Regions from separate parts of the Dethiobacter alkaliphilus AHT 1 genome, predicted to be linked through region 2. Evidence: riboswitches for the same ligand, from Rfam matches in the RefSeq annotation. Region 2 holds a riboswitch; each other region holds the start of a gene.

Evidence for each region. Region 2 has a riboswitch for cyclic di-GMP ahead of DEALDRAFT_RS15835 (hypothetical protein). Riboswitches for the same ligand answer to the same signal wherever they lie in the genome.
Region 1: another riboswitch for cyclic di-GMP. It lies ahead of DEALDRAFT_RS15700 (diguanylate cyclase); the one in region 2 lies ahead of DEALDRAFT_RS15835 (hypothetical protein).
Region 3: another riboswitch for cyclic di-GMP. It lies ahead of DEALDRAFT_RS07800 (leucine-rich repeat domain-containing protein); the one in region 2 lies ahead of DEALDRAFT_RS15835 (hypothetical protein).
Region 4: another riboswitch for cyclic di-GMP. It lies ahead of DEALDRAFT_RS10395 (methyl-accepting chemotaxis protein); the one in region 2 lies ahead of DEALDRAFT_RS15835 (hypothetical protein).

Annotation. Positions count from the first base shown of each region.
Region 1 is NZ_ACJM01000001.1:99,951-104,155, reverse strand. Features, by position in the region: gene DEALDRAFT_RS00535 (hypothetical protein) at 1-129, shown strand, start outside; gene DEALDRAFT_RS15700 (diguanylate cyclase) at 298-1,788, opposite strand; cyclic di-GMP riboswitch class I at 1,854-1,939, opposite strand; gene DEALDRAFT_RS00525 (carbon-nitrogen hydrolase family protein) at 2,123-2,998, shown strand; gene DEALDRAFT_RS00520 (carbon-nitrogen hydrolase family protein) at 2,988-4,022, shown strand; gene DEALDRAFT_RS00515 (MFS transporter) at 4,083-4,205, opposite strand, start outside.
Region 2 is NZ_ACJM01000003.1:181,106-185,310, forward strand. Features, by position in the region: gene DEALDRAFT_RS04205 (GAF domain-containing sensor histidine kinase) at 1-798, opposite strand, end outside; cyclic di-GMP riboswitch class II at 1,286-1,371, shown strand; gene DEALDRAFT_RS15835 (hypothetical protein) at 1,548-2,759, shown strand; gene DEALDRAFT_RS04215 (carbon-nitrogen family hydrolase) at 2,811-3,596, opposite strand; gene DEALDRAFT_RS04220 (DUF5658 family protein) at 3,714-4,043, shown strand; gene DEALDRAFT_RS04225 (DUF5658 family protein) at 4,164-4,205, shown strand, end outside.
Region 3 is NZ_ACJM01000007.1:46,343-50,547, reverse strand. Features, by position in the region: gene DEALDRAFT_RS15990 (sensor histidine kinase) at 142-1,752, shown strand; cyclic di-GMP riboswitch class II at 2,075-2,157, shown strand; gene DEALDRAFT_RS07800 (leucine-rich repeat domain-containing protein) at 2,219-3,148, shown strand; gene DEALDRAFT_RS15985 (leucine-rich repeat protein) at 3,127-4,205, shown strand, end outside.
Region 4 is NZ_ACJM01000010.1:91,190-95,394, forward strand. Features, by position in the region: gene DEALDRAFT_RS10390 (hypothetical protein) at 1-700, shown strand, start outside; gene DEALDRAFT_RS10395 (methyl-accepting chemotaxis protein) at 784-1,983, opposite strand; cyclic di-GMP riboswitch class I at 2,090-2,177, opposite strand; gene DEALDRAFT_RS10405 (NAD(P)/FAD-dependent oxidoreductase) at 3,187-4,205, opposite strand, start outside.

The DNA of each region.
Region 1 (4,205 bases), on a different contig from region 2:
GCCTTTGCCAACTCTTCAAATCATGTAGCACAAATGGCAAGGATGCACGGCGGCGAGCACATCGCCGAGTGTGCGCAAACAATGGATCAAGGTGTTTCAGCTATGGCAACCGCTGACTGTGTGATGTAAAGGTAGCTTGCCATAGGATCACTTAAATACTCCCAAATTGCAATGCGACAGGGAACGTCCCTGTCGCACTTTTTTTTGTAAGCAATTATACATTTTGCAACTGCACAGTTATGGCGATATGCAGTATTGAATCGCACGCGTTGAGGGAACCGAATAAGCGCGCCTTTCTTACTGCGGATAATACGTATTACGCACTTCTTTTGCTTTATACATATTGTCGTCGGCTTCTTTAATTAACCTTTCAAAATAGGTGTCTTTGGCATTTTCCACACCGGCCACGCCTGCGGAGACAGTAACCCGGCCGAAAGGCTCGTTTTGCCGGTGGTATATTTCAGCTCCGTAAATACCGGTTACAATACGGGAAGCAATCTCATTGGCCTCTTGTCTGGAGGTGTTGGGCAGGCAGATTACAAATTCTTCCCCTGCGTAGCGGCCACAGACATCATAAGCCCTGATATTTTGCTGAATAATTTCCACCACACGTTTTAGCGTCTTATCCCCGGCCTCACGGCCATACATATCGTTATAGCTTTTAAAGCGGTCCAAGTCCATCATCACAAAGCTGATAGGCCCTTTTTCTCTTCGCATGCGGTCAAACTCTGATTTTGCGCGCATATCAAAAGCTCCCCGGTTCAAGACTCCCAGCAGCCAGTCATTTTGATTGGCCAGTACCAGTTGAGCATTGACACGATTTAAGTCACGGGTGCGTTCCTCCACCTTTACTTCCAGGCTCTTGGCATGCTGTTCTAAATTATCATAGGCTTCAGACAATCTTTCTTCCAGAAAATCAAATGCCGAGCTGACATTTTCTATTTCGTCGCCATCCAAGACCACATCTGCGGCTTTACCGTTAAAACGTGTCAAAGTATCTCTGAGCCGGGTATCCAAAGAAGTTATTGGTTGCACAACCACTCTGGACATCACAGAAGAAGAGCTGCCAAAAAGCAACAGGAGCATTAAGCCGTAGGTGGCAGATAAAATCAAACTGGTCCGATTAGCCCCGGCATAGGCCTCCTCCAGTGGTATCCGAATAGAGAGCGCTGAAACCAACTCTCCCGGTTCTCGCCCAAAGGAGCGCTCCGGTCCGTAATAATCTACAAGCCCCGCAGGGGCCTGCTCCGCAGTGCCGTGACACTGTATACAGCCTTCCTCCATATATTCACCGGGCTGCATATAAACAAAGTATGTTTTGTCATTCCAGTCCATAACTTCCCTGATTTCATCTATTTCGCCGCTATTAAAACGTCTTAGCGCTTCAACTTCGTAGTCATATGCTTCATTTTGCGGGCTGCGGGCATTAACCGCCACCTCTTTATAGTAGTAATTAACAGGGACAAGCGGATCCAGATGCTCATTTATCTGACGAATCATATAAGTGGACGACATCAGCTCAGGGATAAAATCATCCTCTCCCAGATCCGAGGCATCAAAGAAAGAAGGCTTTTGTTCCTGGTTAATAAACGTGTGAACCGCCAGGTTCTGTGAGGCCAGCACCTGACTAAGCCGGTACGCCTCCTGATTTGCCACCCGTTTCATATTAATATTAATCACGGAAATAAAGATTACCCCAAAAAAGATTAATAATAATAAAATAGGCCGATACAATTTGCCTTTAATACTTGTCTGCCCATCATTGAACAACAATCTCCGCAGTTTCATAAGCGCCCCCCGAAATCTCTGACGTAAACCGGTGTTGCTTTAAAGCGTAAACAAGCAAAAACACCTTTGGCAACCGGCTGTCATAGCGGCATTCCGCCTTAGACCCATAGCTTTGCGTCCCCGCTTTTCAACGGATTTGCCTTTTATACTGGTGCAATTAGTAACAGCTTTTTCTTCTATCTATTCTATTCTGTTCAACGTATAACAGGTTGGCCATACTGTCAACCCATGTATCTTAACAAAACATTAATGATGTCCACATTAAGATATTTTCCCTGCTGTAGCAGGGAAAACAAGGCTGTCCGGGGAATTTCCTCCCAAAGAGGTGATGGCAATGCATGTAATGGCACTAAGCTTTACTGACAGTGATTTTACAACCCCGGGAGCCTACCGGGAGTATTTGCTGCAAACCATCCCATCCACAGAAAATCGGGAAACACTGATTGTTTTGCCTTCCTTTACCGCACTGTACCTGGCTTATCTGTTCGGGGAACTGGCAGACGTGTACGGTTTGGACGAAGCAGCCCGCAAGTTTATTGACCTCCCGCAATCGTGGCACGACGACATAACAGCATTGCACCAAACCATCGCCCGGGATCTTAATGTTTGGCTGGTACCAGGCACCACGTTTGTTCGCAGTAATAGCCGCACCTACCACCAGTCCTGCCTTATTTCACCACAGGGTGAAATCATAGGCCGGCAGCACCAGGCCTTTCTCTCCCGCCGCGAACAACGGTGGGGCCTGTCCCGCGGTGACGATCTGCATGTTTTTAAAGCAGGAAACTATACCGTGGGCATCATCATCGGCACCGATGCCTGGTACCCGGAAACAGGCCGTATCCTGGCCCTAAAGGGCGCAGACCTGGTCTGTCACCCTGGTGCCATGCCCGCCGGGGACAACCGCTGGCGGCAGCTGGCTGCCATGTGGCAGCAGGTTCAGCAGAATCAGTTTTTCTGCGTGGAAAGCCAGCTAAACAGCATGATTGCCGGTGAAGATTTTGCTGCCGCAAGCCAGATCCATGCGCCCTGTGAAATGACGGAGGGGTTTACCGGTATCCTGGCCAAAGAGTCCGCTACCGGCCTGGCCCATGCCGTGCTGGAAGCTAACACCCGGCAAAAAGTAATCAGCAAGTACCCGCTGCTAAAGTTGCAAAACCCGGCAGCTTACAGGCCCCTGGCCTGTCCGGGAGGTGTAAACATTGAAGATTAGGGAATACCTTTTACATAAATATCTGGCCTGGCGCACCCGCCCTGCACTATTGGAGCGCCACTGGCGCAGTAAAAAAGTGCGCTGGCGGCGGACTGACGAGAAACCGGACCGAAAGAAAATTCCGGTGGGCGCAGTACAGCTTGAAGTAAAACTGACAGATAACGCCGGGGAGTATATGGATGAAATGTGCCGCATTACAAACAAAGCCGCCCGACAGGGCGTGCGTCTGTTAGCCTTTCCTGAATACAGCACTTTTCCACTGCTAGGCTACATTCCCGGTATCGAAAAGCTGGCCGAAGGAACAGCAACCGACAACCAGGAAGTCTCTGTTGCCGACCTGTTCCGTTTTGCCGGCCCGTTTTTTAACCGGGTAGCCCACTTTACCTTCTCTAAACTGGCATCAACCTTTGGTCTCTATATAATGTCCGGCAGCATGCCCTATCCTGTGGAAGACAGAGTGGTTAACCGGGCCTTCCTTTATGGACCGGACGGCCAAATCCTGGGCCATCAGGACAAAGTCCATCTGATGCCCATGGAGCACGCCTGGGGATTCTCCGCCGGCGACGCCTTCAATGTCTTTGACACGCCCCTTGGTAAACTGGCCATGCCTGTCTGTATGGACGCCACCTATTTTGAAACCTTTCGCATCCTGGAAAGACAGGGCGCTGAAATTGTCATGGTGCCCATCGCCAATGCCGAAGAGTACAACTACTGGCTGGCTTTGCGCGGCATCTGGCCCCGCGTCCAGGAAAGCATGGTTTACGGCATAAAAAGTGCTCTGGTAGGACAAGTGTTGGGCCATACCCTCACCGGTAAAGCCGGCATCTTTGCCCCACTGGAGCTCACGCCAAACCAAGACGGCACCCTGGCGGAAGCTAAAACCTTCGACAGCCAGGAGTTGGTCACCGCCACCCTGGATTTAGAAGCATTACACAACCTTCGCGCTACCCACCCCTATCTGGGTGACCAAAACCCGGCGCTGATAGCTAAATACAGCCCGGCACCCGATTCCTCAATGAAATGAGCACCATTAATTGGTGCTCATTTTTATGACGCTACGAACAGCCTTTTGTAATTGGAGCGGCTAGCGAACATTAAAAGCATCGGGAGGAAATGCAGCCTGTTCCCCTTCCTTTACTTCCCGCTCCGGGTAGAACCAGAAGATAATGCCTCCAATTAAGACAAATAACGCCGCCACAGGGCCGGT
Region 2 (4,205 bases):
ATTTAGAAACGGTGTGGGGGAATCCAGCACCAGTACAGCCGCTTTCTGAAGAGGAAATACGTCTTCGGCGTATTCTACAAGCTTTCTGTAAACATCACTTGTGTTTTTACAGGCGACGGCCTCGCGTTGGAAATCGCTTAAGGACTTTGAACGCTGATGATTCTTTTCTAAACTGTTATAAGCTTCCGTGAGCTTCTCCTGTTGTTCTTCCAATGCCTGGGACTGGACCGCCAAGACACGATAAATGCCGGAAAAAATCTGAAAGGCAAGAGCCATTAGGAAAAGGGCTGAAATAAGGCCGAGATAATTGGAGAAGAAGCCCAAAAGACTAAAATTTGCGCCCTCAAAGTAGAGATCTTCAAGGATCGAAAATAAAAGATAGACAGACATTAAAGTCCAGGGCATGAAGAATGGTAGGTATGCAGAGGCGATCATAACGGGATTTAGCGCATACCATATGAAGGGACTATCCAAGCCACCTGTCAAGGCAACGATGATAGCCAGGATAACAGATTCGGCCAAAACATAAACGGCCAGGTTGTCACTGCGTTTGATTGCTCGGTTATATAGATAAACAAAGATAAACGACGAGATTACTAAAAACAGAAGAAATCCCAGTTTATCAAACAGCAGCCTCTGGCCCGGGGCCAGCATAAATACAATTGAAGTCAGGAGCAGGGAAATAGCCCTAAAGAGACCAAATGTGGTACTAAACCCGGGATGAAAGTTGATTTTCCCCTTACTGTTTAGCAAGTAGTTTTTATCTATCCGATGAAAACTACCTGAAATCGCTCTCATACAATGCCTCCGAACTCGCTTTCCATGGAAATTATTAACATGCTTTGTGTTTTCTATCTTACTATCTAATAAGTTCAGGTGTCAATTAATTCGACATTTGAAAAAAGGCCCCTTTAAGCAAGAAGAATGAGGAAAATCTGAAGTAAAAAACACGTTATTTGATGGAAATTTATAAGTAAATGTTGTTATCGGAAAAATTATGCGTAATAAAAGGAAAAGATGCGGTCGAATGATGTAAAAACAAAGTTTAAAAATAATTTCAAAATGGTAACATTTTCGCTAATTCTAGTAAGCATATTGGATTAGTAGCTAATCATAGCAGAATCTCAAATATGCATAGCAAATTAACCGACTCTTCGACTTTCATGAAGTCCATTCTACATTAGTCAAAGAAACATTATAAAAACATAGTATTTCTTTGTTAAATCGTGTGTAAATATGTGGAAACTTTTTTCTTCCTATCCCTCTGCTATCCTGCTATAATCTAATCAACCATAGAAGCAATGACCAACCTCTTACAAATCGGGCGCCTTGAGAGGTTGAGAGCTGGCGGCGCAACCGGCTATGGCAGGCCGGTTTTTTTTGTGCTCAGAACGGGTTCTGCTCATGCCAACATCACAGTAGAATATTTGCACAATTAGAGCCTAAACCAGCCATCTTTGCATCACATTCGGGGGTGATGAGAGGAAAGACGTAGTTTAGGTTCTTTTTGTGTTTAATTTCATTGAAAAAAAAAGGAGGTAAAACTAATGAAAAGCCTTATGAAAACAAAAGTGTTAGTTATTCTGCTTACACTGGCTATGTTGGTAGCCATGACAATGCCGATGGTCTTCGCGGAAACAGAGCCTACAGCTACACTGGTAGTAACATACGATGACGGGGAAACGACTACAACCTCTAACAGGGATCACCGTTCCAGAGTCCTACATTTTGATGTATACCGGGACACTGGTGCATTAGCAACGTCTGCTGTACTTACATTTGCTGATGAGAGACCAACAGTTTACTGGGAAGTTGATGCCCAAGGCCCTGGTGGCGGATCGGGAACACTGGATAATCCCTTCTGGCAGGGCTCGGAAAATGCAGACCTAACTGGCTCTGAGATTGGCTACTGGCACTGGGTTTATACAGCCTCTGGGGTCCTGACCATTAGTAACAGCTCCGGAGACGAAGAAGAAGAGCCAAAGCTTGGCAAACTTTCAATTATTAAATTCTATGATGCCAATGCCAACGGAGAGTTTGATAACGGTGAGGCTATAATCGAAGACTGGAAAGTAAAGATTTACATCGGTGACGTTTTCTACGGTTGCGTAGAAACACCATATGAGATTGAAAATATAATTTATGGTACCACCTTTAGAATTGTAGAGTGCGAGTCTACAACAGGTAACTGGAGATCGACAACCCCTACTGAATATACGGTTACCGTGGGCTCCGATGTTGATGGACTTGATGTAGAAGTTGAGTTCGGTAACCTCTGCCTGGGTGAAGGCGGCGGATACACCATGGGATTCTGGGGCAACAGAAACGGACAGCGGATTTTTGAGGATGATATCGATGAATCAATAGCAGCTCTTACCGCCCTGAATCTAAAGGATGCAACTGGCGATACTTTTGTTCCAGAAGACCACGACGATTTCCGCAGCTGGTTACGTGGTGCCAATGCAGAAAATATGCAGTATATGCTTTCCGCTCAGTTAGCTGCTATGCGGCTCAATGTATTATGGCAAGGGGTAGAAGGAAATGCATTGGTTTATGCCCCTGGAGTCTTACCTAACAGTGATTATATTTCCATTGGAGCTTTGATCAATTTGGCAAATGAGGCATTAGCAAATGAGGAAGCAAGCCGTGAGTACATGGAGTTGTTAAAAGACGCTTTAGATAGCGCCAATAACAATGAGAACTTTGTCCAATCTGAACCGTGTGATAATTTTGCTTTTGATTGCTGTGATGAAGAATAAAGTACAGTAATAAAGCCCGCCTTTTGGCGGGCTTTATTACTGTAGGCTATGTTACAATAAAACGCGATCGTTAAAAGCTGGGAAACTATCTCGTATTTCTGAGACATGGCTTAGATCTATACTGCCATGTAATAGGGCAGGTTCTTCCCCTGCGGAGTGTAGTACTGTTCCCCAGGGGTCTACCATCATGCTGTTGCCGGCGAAGGGGTTTTCTTTTATCTGGCCGGAGCAGTTGCAGGAAATGAGGTAGCACTGGTTCTCCAGGGCTCTGGTTCTGTTAAAGAGGGTCCAGTGCTCCAGGCGGGCCAGGGGCCAGGCGGAGGTAACCAGGAAGGCTTGGGCTCCAAGGTCTGCCATTTTGCGGTACAGTTCGGGGAAACGAAGGTCGTAGCAGGTGGAGATGCCGAATGTGCCCAGGTCTGTTTTTATAACTGTGGGAGTTGTGCCGCGGGTTAAGAGTTTGCTCTCTTCAGATTTATAGCCAAAGAGGTGGATTTTTCTGTACTTGCTGATTAGTTTTCCATGGGGGTCGATGAATAAAGCTGTATTATATAAATGGTTTCCGTCTCGTTCTACAATGCTGCCGCCTAAGATGTGGCAGTTCATTTTTTCTGCCCAGGGAGCTAAAAAGGAATAGGTCTCCCCTTCTGCTTCTTCACTGTGGGCGGCGTAATCCTGGAATCTGAAAAAGCCGCTTCCCCATATTTCCGGCAGGAGAATCAGATCCGGCTGTGGATTGCCGGCATGAAGCTCGAGCATGATTTGCTCCACTTTTTTGAATCTCTCTTCTCTGCTATGTACATCACTTACTTCCAGCTGAATAATGGCTACGTTCATGATTGTTCCCTCCTATGCTCTTTAAGATAGCATTATTTTGGTCGGATGTCTATCAATGCAAGACTTTGTTTATCTACCCTTTATATTTGTTTGGTAAGATATGTATGGGGGGATATCATGGGAGGGTTAACAAAAGCAGGTGGCCGGGACAGGCTTTTATGGTTATTGCTGTTGGGTGTGGGTGTTTTTAATGTGGCGGATTACTTTCTGACTTTGTATGCCCTTAGTCGGGGGATGCGGGAAGGGAATCCGGTTATGGATATGATTGTGGATACGGTGTATTTTCCCAAGGTGAAGCTGGTTTTGGTGCCGCTGTTGCTGCTTTTGTTGTGGCTGAACCGGCAGCGGGTTGGCAAAAGATTGTATGTGTATGTGTGGATTATATTTATTGCTTACTTTTTGTTAATGGTTTACTATGCATGGCTCTTTTGGGAAGTCTTCAGTTAGAGAATAAAGCACCTGCGGGTGCTTTTTTTGTTTTAGAAAGAAACATGGTTGTACATAATAGAAGGCAAGTTTACCGCAAGTACTCCATAGTAATGATAAAAAAGACCGGAGGCATGATAGTTGCAGTACATATGCGATGAAAATAACAGATTTAGGCTGATA
Region 3 (4,205 bases), on a different contig from region 2:
GGCAGGTGACCCTGCAGCGCATTATGATTTGGACGAAGAACCCTCCTCTGGGAATTAATCCTTGAGGAGGGTTTTTGCGAAAAAAGGGGATTTATGATGTTTGTCGAAACTATGGATTTAAGCTGATGTAAGAGGAGAGCTATGATGGAGAGGATGCTTAAGCTACCGGTTACTAAGGCTGCCATAGTGGTTAGTATTATTGCGGTTTTGGTAACTATGAGTTTTTATAACTTTTTGTTATTCCACACTTTAGTGGAGCTCTTTAGTGTGCTTGTGGCATTTGGGATAGCTGCCATTGCTTTTCATACCAGCCAGTTAACCGAGGAACGCAACGATTTTCTGAACTTTTTTGGTGTGGCTTATTTATGTATTGGGTTTTTAGATTTGTTACATACCCTGGCCTATGACGGCATGGGGGTCTTTCCCGGCAATACTGCAAACCTGGCCACGCAGTTGTGGATTATACCCAGGTATATCGAGGCCTTTACGTTTCTGGCCGTTCCTTTTTTGATGGCCAATCCTGGCCGCAGAATTAGAATACATTATCTAATTCCCGTTATTTCTTTGGTGCTTTTAGCGTCTGTTTTTGCCGGAATTTTTCCGGATAGTTTTATTCCCGGTGAAGGGCTTACTCCGTTTAAAATTATCAGTGAGTACATTATTTCCACAATTCTGCTGATCTCCGGTATTCTGATTTGGAGAAACAAGGAAAAGTTTGATAAAGAAGTTGTAAAATATTTGCTGCTGGCCTGTGGGGCAACAATCTTGGCAGAACTGTCTTTTACTTTTTATGTATCGGTGTATGGTTTTTCCAATATGGTGGGTCATTTATTTAACGTGGCATCATATTATTTTATCTATGTGATTATGATTCGCAAAAAGTTGCTGGAACCGTATGAGGTTATCAATGATTTATATCAAAATCTGGATAAGAAGGTAAAGGTCAGGACCAGAGAGCTGGAAGTTGCCAATATGCGTTTGGCCCAAGGGCAGAGGAGGCTCTCGCAGCTAAACGAGAAGCTGGGTGAGAGCAATCGCTTAAAGAGTGAGTTTACGGCCACCATGACGCATGAGCTGCGTACGCCTCTTACCTCTGTAGTTGCTTTTTGTGAGTTGATGCTGGATGAAGTGTCCGGCCCCATTACCCCGGAGCAACGGGAAAACCTGCTGGATATTAAAACCTCGGCCCAACAGCTGATGGTTTTGGTGAACGATATTTTAGATATGGCTAAGCATGAGGCGGGTAGCTTGCGAATTCATAAAGAGAAAGTGGATTTAAACGATGTGCTACGGATGGTGCGGCGCAGCATGAGTGCCATTGCCCATCAAAACGGCATCAGCCTGGATGTAGAAAAAACAACGTTGCCGTTTGTGTACGGAGACAGGGACAGGATTCAACAGATGGTTGTAAACCTGGTTGCCAATGCCATCAAGTTTACCAAAGACGGTGGCCGAATCACCGTGTCAGCCAACGGAGAAGGGGATTTTGCCATAATTTCTGTCCAGGATACCGGCATTGGTATTTCGCCGGAGCTGCTGCCGCATATCTTTGAGAAATTCCGACAGGGAGACCACCCCAAACAGCGCCGTAAAGGAACCGGCTTGGGCCTGGCTCTGGTTAAGACCCTGGCTGAACTGCAGGATGGCAAAGTCGCCGTTGATAGTGAGGTGGGCGAAGGGTCGTGCTTTAAAATTTATCTTCCTTTTGCGTCGGAGCAAAACGAGACAGGGAGCATTAGCAAAGCACTCTGATGAGTAAATAGAAGTAGTGTTGCCGTAACCGGACAATATTGGGCGGACCTTGAGAAAACCTATGACACTAATCATTTAATGGTTGGTGTCATTTTATTATTGAGAATGTTATATACCTGTGACGAAGGGCTAATGTTTTCCCCAATTCTTTTTATGGGTAGCAGATGGCGCCAAGTAAGTATTGTTACAGGCTGGAGTAAAATTCTTCTTTTATGGCAGGAATTTTAAAGAAAACAAAGAACAAAAAGAAGCAAAAGGAAAATACGGTATGTTTTAACATTTGTAGCCTTCTCTACAGCAAAACCCTCACCAGTTTCCCAATAATTTTTGTGGGGGCAATGATTTTTGGGCTGATTTGGACGCTTTGCCTGGAATGAGCCGGTAGCGTAACCGACCACTTGTGGTCGGTTATTTTTATTATTAGAGATTTAGGGTGACAAATCGCAAAGTAAAGGGAGGCAGTGCATTGAAAAAAGCTGTAAGCTTGTTGTTAACCATGTTGTTGGTTCTGTCGTCATTTAGTGTAAATATTAGTAGTGGAATTTCAGTGGAAAATGTAGTGGCTGCAGAGCAGGAAGATCTTTTGACCGCTACGGATAAATACTTTACATACAGTATCTCCGGGGAGCAGGTAGAAATTACCGGGTATAGCGACGAGGGACCAAAGGACGTGGTTATTCCCGATACTTTGGAGGGTTACGCTGTAACTGGTATTTCTTTTAGGGCATTTGAAAACATGCAGCTAACCAGTGTGATTATTCCCGAGAGTGTTTCCACCATTGGTGACAGTGCCTTTAGAAACAACCAACTGAGTGAAGTTATCCTGCCTGAGAATGTTTCCGACATCGGCAGCTTTGCCTTCTCCGGCAACAGTATCTCCAAAGTGAGGCTTGAGTCCAATCTTTCGTCGGTGGGTTCGTTGTACTATGGTGTTTTTGGAGGAAATGCGATTAACGAGGTGGAATACGGCCCGGCGGTAACCCAAATACCGGAGAACTTCTTCAGGGACAGTGATCTAAGCGGTGCTGCAGCGGAGACCCTTATTATTGAAGGGATAACGCAAGTAGGTAGTTATGCTTTCCAGAACAGCGGCCTTACGGAAATTGTACTTCCGGAATCGCTTGTAAATATCGGCCGTTTCGCCTTTAGAAACAACCAACTGAGTGAAGTTATTCTGCCTGAGGGTGTTTCCACCATTGGTGACAGTGCCTTTAGAAACAACCAACTAAGTGAAGTTATCCTGCCTGAGAATGTTTCCGACATCGGCAGCTTTGCCTTCTCCGGCAACAGTATCTCCAAAGTGAGGCTTGAGTCCAATCTTTCGTCGGTGGGTTGGGTGCTCTATGGTATTTTTGGAGGAAATGCGATTAACGAGTGGAATACGGCCCGGCGGTAACCCAAATACCGGAAAACTTCTTCAGGGACAGTGATCTAAGCGGTGCTGCAGCGGAGACCCTTATTATTGAAGGGATAACGCAAGTAGGTAGTTATGCTTTCCAGAACAGCGGTCTTACGGAAATTGTACTTCCGGAATCGCTTGTAAATATTGGCCGTTTCGCCTTTAGTAACAACCAACTGAGTGAAGTTATTCTGCCTGAGGGTGTTTCCGCCATTGGCGGTAGTGCCTTTAGATACAACCAACTGAGTGAAGTTATCGTGCCTGAGAATGTTTCCGAGATCGGCAGCTCTGCCTTCTCCGGCAACAGTATCTCCAAAGTGAGGCTTGAGTCCAATCTTTCGTCGGTGGGTTCGTCGCTCCATGGTATTTTTGGAGGAAATGCGATTAACGAGGTGGAATACGGCCTGGCGGTAACCCAAATACCAGGAAATTTCTTCAGGGACAGTGATCTAAGCGGTGCTGCTGCGGAGACCCTTATTGTTGAGGGGATAACGCGGGTAGGCAGTGCTGCTTTCCAGAACAGCGGCCTTTCGGAAATAGTGCTTCCGGAGTCGGTTACAAATATCGGTAGTTACGCATTTAATAACAACCAGCTTGGCGAAATTGTTTTCCCGGATAATATAGATGATATCGGCAGGGATGCTTTTGCCGGCAACAGCATCTCCAAAGTGAGGCTAGAGTCCAATCTTTCGTCGGTGGGTTCGTCAAGTAGTGGTATTTTTAAAGATAATGTGATTAACGAGGTGGAATACGGCCCGGCGGTAACCCAAATACCAGGAAATTTCTTCAGGGACAGTGATCTAAGCGGTGCTGCTGCGGAGACCCTTATTGTTGAGGAGATAACGCGGGTAGGCAGTGCTGCTTTCCGGAACAGCGGCCTTTCGGAAATAGTGCTTCCGGAGTCGGTTACAAATATCGGTAGTTACGCATTTAATAACAACCAGCTTGGCGGAATTGTTATCCCGGATAATATAGATGATATCGGCAGGGATGCTTTTGCCGGCAACAGCATCTCCAAAGTGAGGCTAGAGGCCAACCTTTCGTCGGTGGGTTC
Region 4 (4,205 bases), on a different contig from region 2:
ATCGTTTACAGATGATGCCCAATTCATCTGGTACGATCCCTTCACGTCGGAGCAATACCAAAAACCGGAGGACTACCGCGGCTATCAACAATCAATAACAGGAGTCCCCTTCGAACTGGAATTACAACCGGGCACGCATTTACTGGAGGTTCGTTATCAAAATCCACTGGGCTATGATGAAACCCGTTTTCCCCATGGTACGCATCACTTAACTTACCTGCTCCAACCAGCCTCCTATTGGCAATCCTTTAACAATTTGCAGATAAATGTCACCCTGCCCTCGGCCAGCTATCGGTTAGCAAGTTCACTGCCTCTGGAGAAAACCGGCTCCAGAACATGGTCGGCTACATTCTCCCAACTACCCGCAGAAGACTTACACATCTCCTTTATTAATACTGCAAACATGTGGCTCGGACCTTATTCAACCAGGGGAAATCTCTGGCTTTTGCTCCCAATTCTTACTTTAACTGTTTATTTGCTTTCAAAAAAGGTCCATACAATAAATACCAAACCCGGACTGATTTTTCTTGCCCTTCTATCTGTTTTTACCGGCTGGATTGTCTGGTCCATTCTAACTTTGCCAATGCTCCCCTACCCCTTTACATTTTTACAATACCCACTCCTGGCAATCTTTTTAATCTGGCTGTTTGCTATCCTGAAAAAAGCATATCTAAATTTAAATATCAGCATAACCTCTTAACCATACAGCTATCTTCCAACAAAAACGGCAACAATAAAAATAATTTCATTAAAAAAACCGATTACACGCCTCTAATCGGTTTTTCATTGCGCAACTATATGTATTTTGCTAATATTAAAGCCAGATATCATACTTGTCAGTTTATTGACCATGTTTTGCAGTTCTGTTGTGGCTGTGGCCACTTCCTGCATTGTTGCAGTCTGTTCCTCAACAGCTGCAGATACTTCCTGACTGCCCACTCCGATTTGTTCAGACGCATTACTTACTTCTTCAATCTGAGCGACTATTTCCTCAATGTTTTTAATTATCAGCTTTAGATCAGATCCCATAGAATTTATTGATTCGAGACCACTGTCAACTTCTACAACACTCTCATCTATGGTTTTTACAACATCCTTTGTTTCAAGCTGCACATCGTTGATTAAACTTTCTATTTCAAAAGCAGACTTGGAAGACTGGTCGGCTAATTTACGTATTTCTTCGGCAACAACTCCAAAACCTCTGCCGTGCTCTCCTGCCCTGGCTGCCTCTATGGCAGCATTTAAGGAGAGCAGGTTTGTTTGTTCGGCGATATTTTTAATGGTTTCGGTAATACCGCTGATGTTTTGAGCATTACCATCCAAAGAAGTTACCGAACTCTTAAGATCTTTTACCTTATCAGATATGGTCTGCATTTGTGCTTCTGCGTCGTTTAGCGTTTTATCACTTTCTTTAGAGCGTTTTGCGATATTGCCTCCGGCCTCGTTCATCGCCTTGGCGTTTTCACTGACATCAGTGGCATTATTTGCGAAATCATTGGATAAGGCCGCTACTTCTTCAAAAGAAGCATTGATTTCCTCTGCAGAAGATGCAAGGGACATGGTAGATTCATTGACTTTATCAGTTAGTGAGTTTATCTCTTTAATTAACGAACTTACAAAGCCGGCGCTTTCATTAAAAACAGCACCTAACAGCTCAAACTCATCCCCCGTCTTAATCTCGACCTTTTTACTAAAGTCGTTTTGGGCCAAATCTTGCGCAAAGGTTTTTAAAGAATCAATAGGTTTTTTAATAAACAGGCGGATTATTAAATAAGCTCCAAACGCACTGAAAATGACAGACGCTGCAATTGATACTAATTGTATAATCCGTTCCGGAAAGTCAAATGCTTCTATATTGCTTAAAACAAATCCCTGTCCTACTGAAATAAGAGAAGTTAAAACAATTATACTGATGGTTAACTTCAATTGGAGACCGGCTCTACCCTTAGTAACGTTATTAAGTGAAAAATTCAAATTAGCCATATGCTCCCCCTAGTATGCTATAGTTTGTTTCACAACACAGCTGTCAGCATCACTTCCGTAACCCATCACCCCCGCTTATTAATTAGCCCCATAAAAAAAATACACTTTCGATAACCAGGCTGTCATGACACAAAATGTGCCGTAGACCCTTAGCTTTGCGTCCCTGCTTTTCAACAGGTTTGCCATTATCCAGTGTGATATCAAAAATTTCTATCTGTAAAGTAGGGCATATATACCTTGTTAAAGTATAATTCCTCTTCCATATTTGGACAATATATCTCAAGACTTATTTTCACATATAAAAAGAGCACAAATTAAGCCTTCAGCCTTAGGGCTGAATCAGCTGGCCAATGAACCAGCAAAAAATAAAAACCACAGTGCTTAAACCACTGTGGTTACTAGTTTTCTGTGTTACTTTATCAGCTTACCGTTTATCTGCTGTATCAATGTTTATGAGTCTAGTTTTTACAAACGTCTGAATGTAAAAGATGTCGTGAGAAGAGTATTTCGTAGCTTCGAATTAAATGTTTAGTCTCTGCTTTGTCATGACTTATCTCTATTAAATACAAATAACATTTACGTGCCAGATCAACTTTATTATTTTCGTACTGCAACAGAGCAAAATTTCTTAGTTCATTGCAGAATTCATAATAGTCTGTAACAGCTTGCCGATACCCGTCTATCTTGCCTGTGTAATCAGGTGTTTTCCTATTTGCACAAGAGCAGTGGTTAATCAGGGTTTTATTATGATATGAACGAAGACCCTTAGTAATAATCTCATTTGGGATAAAAGATAAGTCTGCCTTAAAATACTCAATATTTAACTGTTGTGATTCTGATTCCGATCTCTCAAAGAACACCTTTTTGAATGTCCCAATAAACATCGAAACCCACCCCCATATACAGAAGTTTAATCTCCTTTAGGGGATTAGCCATTTATTATATCGTATTTTTCATATGGACATTGTTTTTTATAACCCCACTATCAAGATTAAATCACCCCTAAAATAATTAACGAAGACAATTATACAAACACCTCCCTCTGTGATTGTTATTTTTTTAACAAGCATGTTCTACTTATTTTATATCATGATGTGTGGCTAGATGTCTATAGCAAATAAAAACTTAATAACTTCTTTTTCCTGCAAATTACAAGTGTTTTTGACATTGTTTTTTCCTGGTTGCCAAACTGTTTGGCACCGGTTAAAAACTTATTAGATTAACTACCATTCGCGCGATACTCAAACAGCAGGTAAGCCCTGGGGAGTCTATGCCAACCAGGTTAATAACCCCTCTGAGGCCGCGCTTGTTTTCGTGGCGAATAATAAAATCGCGGAAAGGATCTCCAGGACCCTGCAACTTCGGCCTTATCCCCGCCATATCAGGCTCCAGATCCTCTATGTTTAAAAAGGGCAAATAGTCTTTAACTGCATCATAAAAATCGCCAACGTTATTTTCGTCAACCGAATAATCAATTTCATCCACATAAAAAGCACTGGGACCCAACCTTACACCTCCATCAAGATTTCTGGTAAGGTGAATTCCCAAACTCTTAAGTTTTTTATCAGGTGGTGGGTAGATCAAATGATTTGTAACCAATCCCTTACCGGAGCGGATGGTAAAGTATTCTCCTTTACAAGGATGTATTTTATAGCCTTCTTTTTCTACGTCAATACCCAGTAAAGTAGCGATGTAGTCCGAGTTAAGGCCGGCACAATTAATAAGCCAGGAACACTTGACAGCACCACTGCTTCCATCAGGATTAGTAAACTCTACAACATAACAGTCCCCCTGCGGCGACACGCCTTTCACATTGTGACCGTAGACTGCCATTGTGCCACCCTGAAGAGCCTGCCACTCAAGCTTCTTCATTAAGCTGTGAGTATCAATGATACCGGTAGACGGGGAAAGAAGTGCTCCTTTGCAGGCAATATGGGGCTCGATATTTTTAACTTCACTCTCACTTAGGAAACATAGATCTTCTACCCCGTTGGCCCGGGCATTCTCCTGCAAAGTGTGCAAATAGGGTAGATCCTCATCCTTGATGGCAATTACCAACTTACCCAAACGGTTATGAGGAACTCCATGCTTCCGGCAAAAATCATATAAAAGCTCTTTGCCCTCAACACAGAGACGAGCCTTTAAGCTGTTTTGGGGATAATAAATGCCCGCATGTATAACTTCACTGTTGCGGCTGGAAGTTTCCTGCCCAAATTGACCGT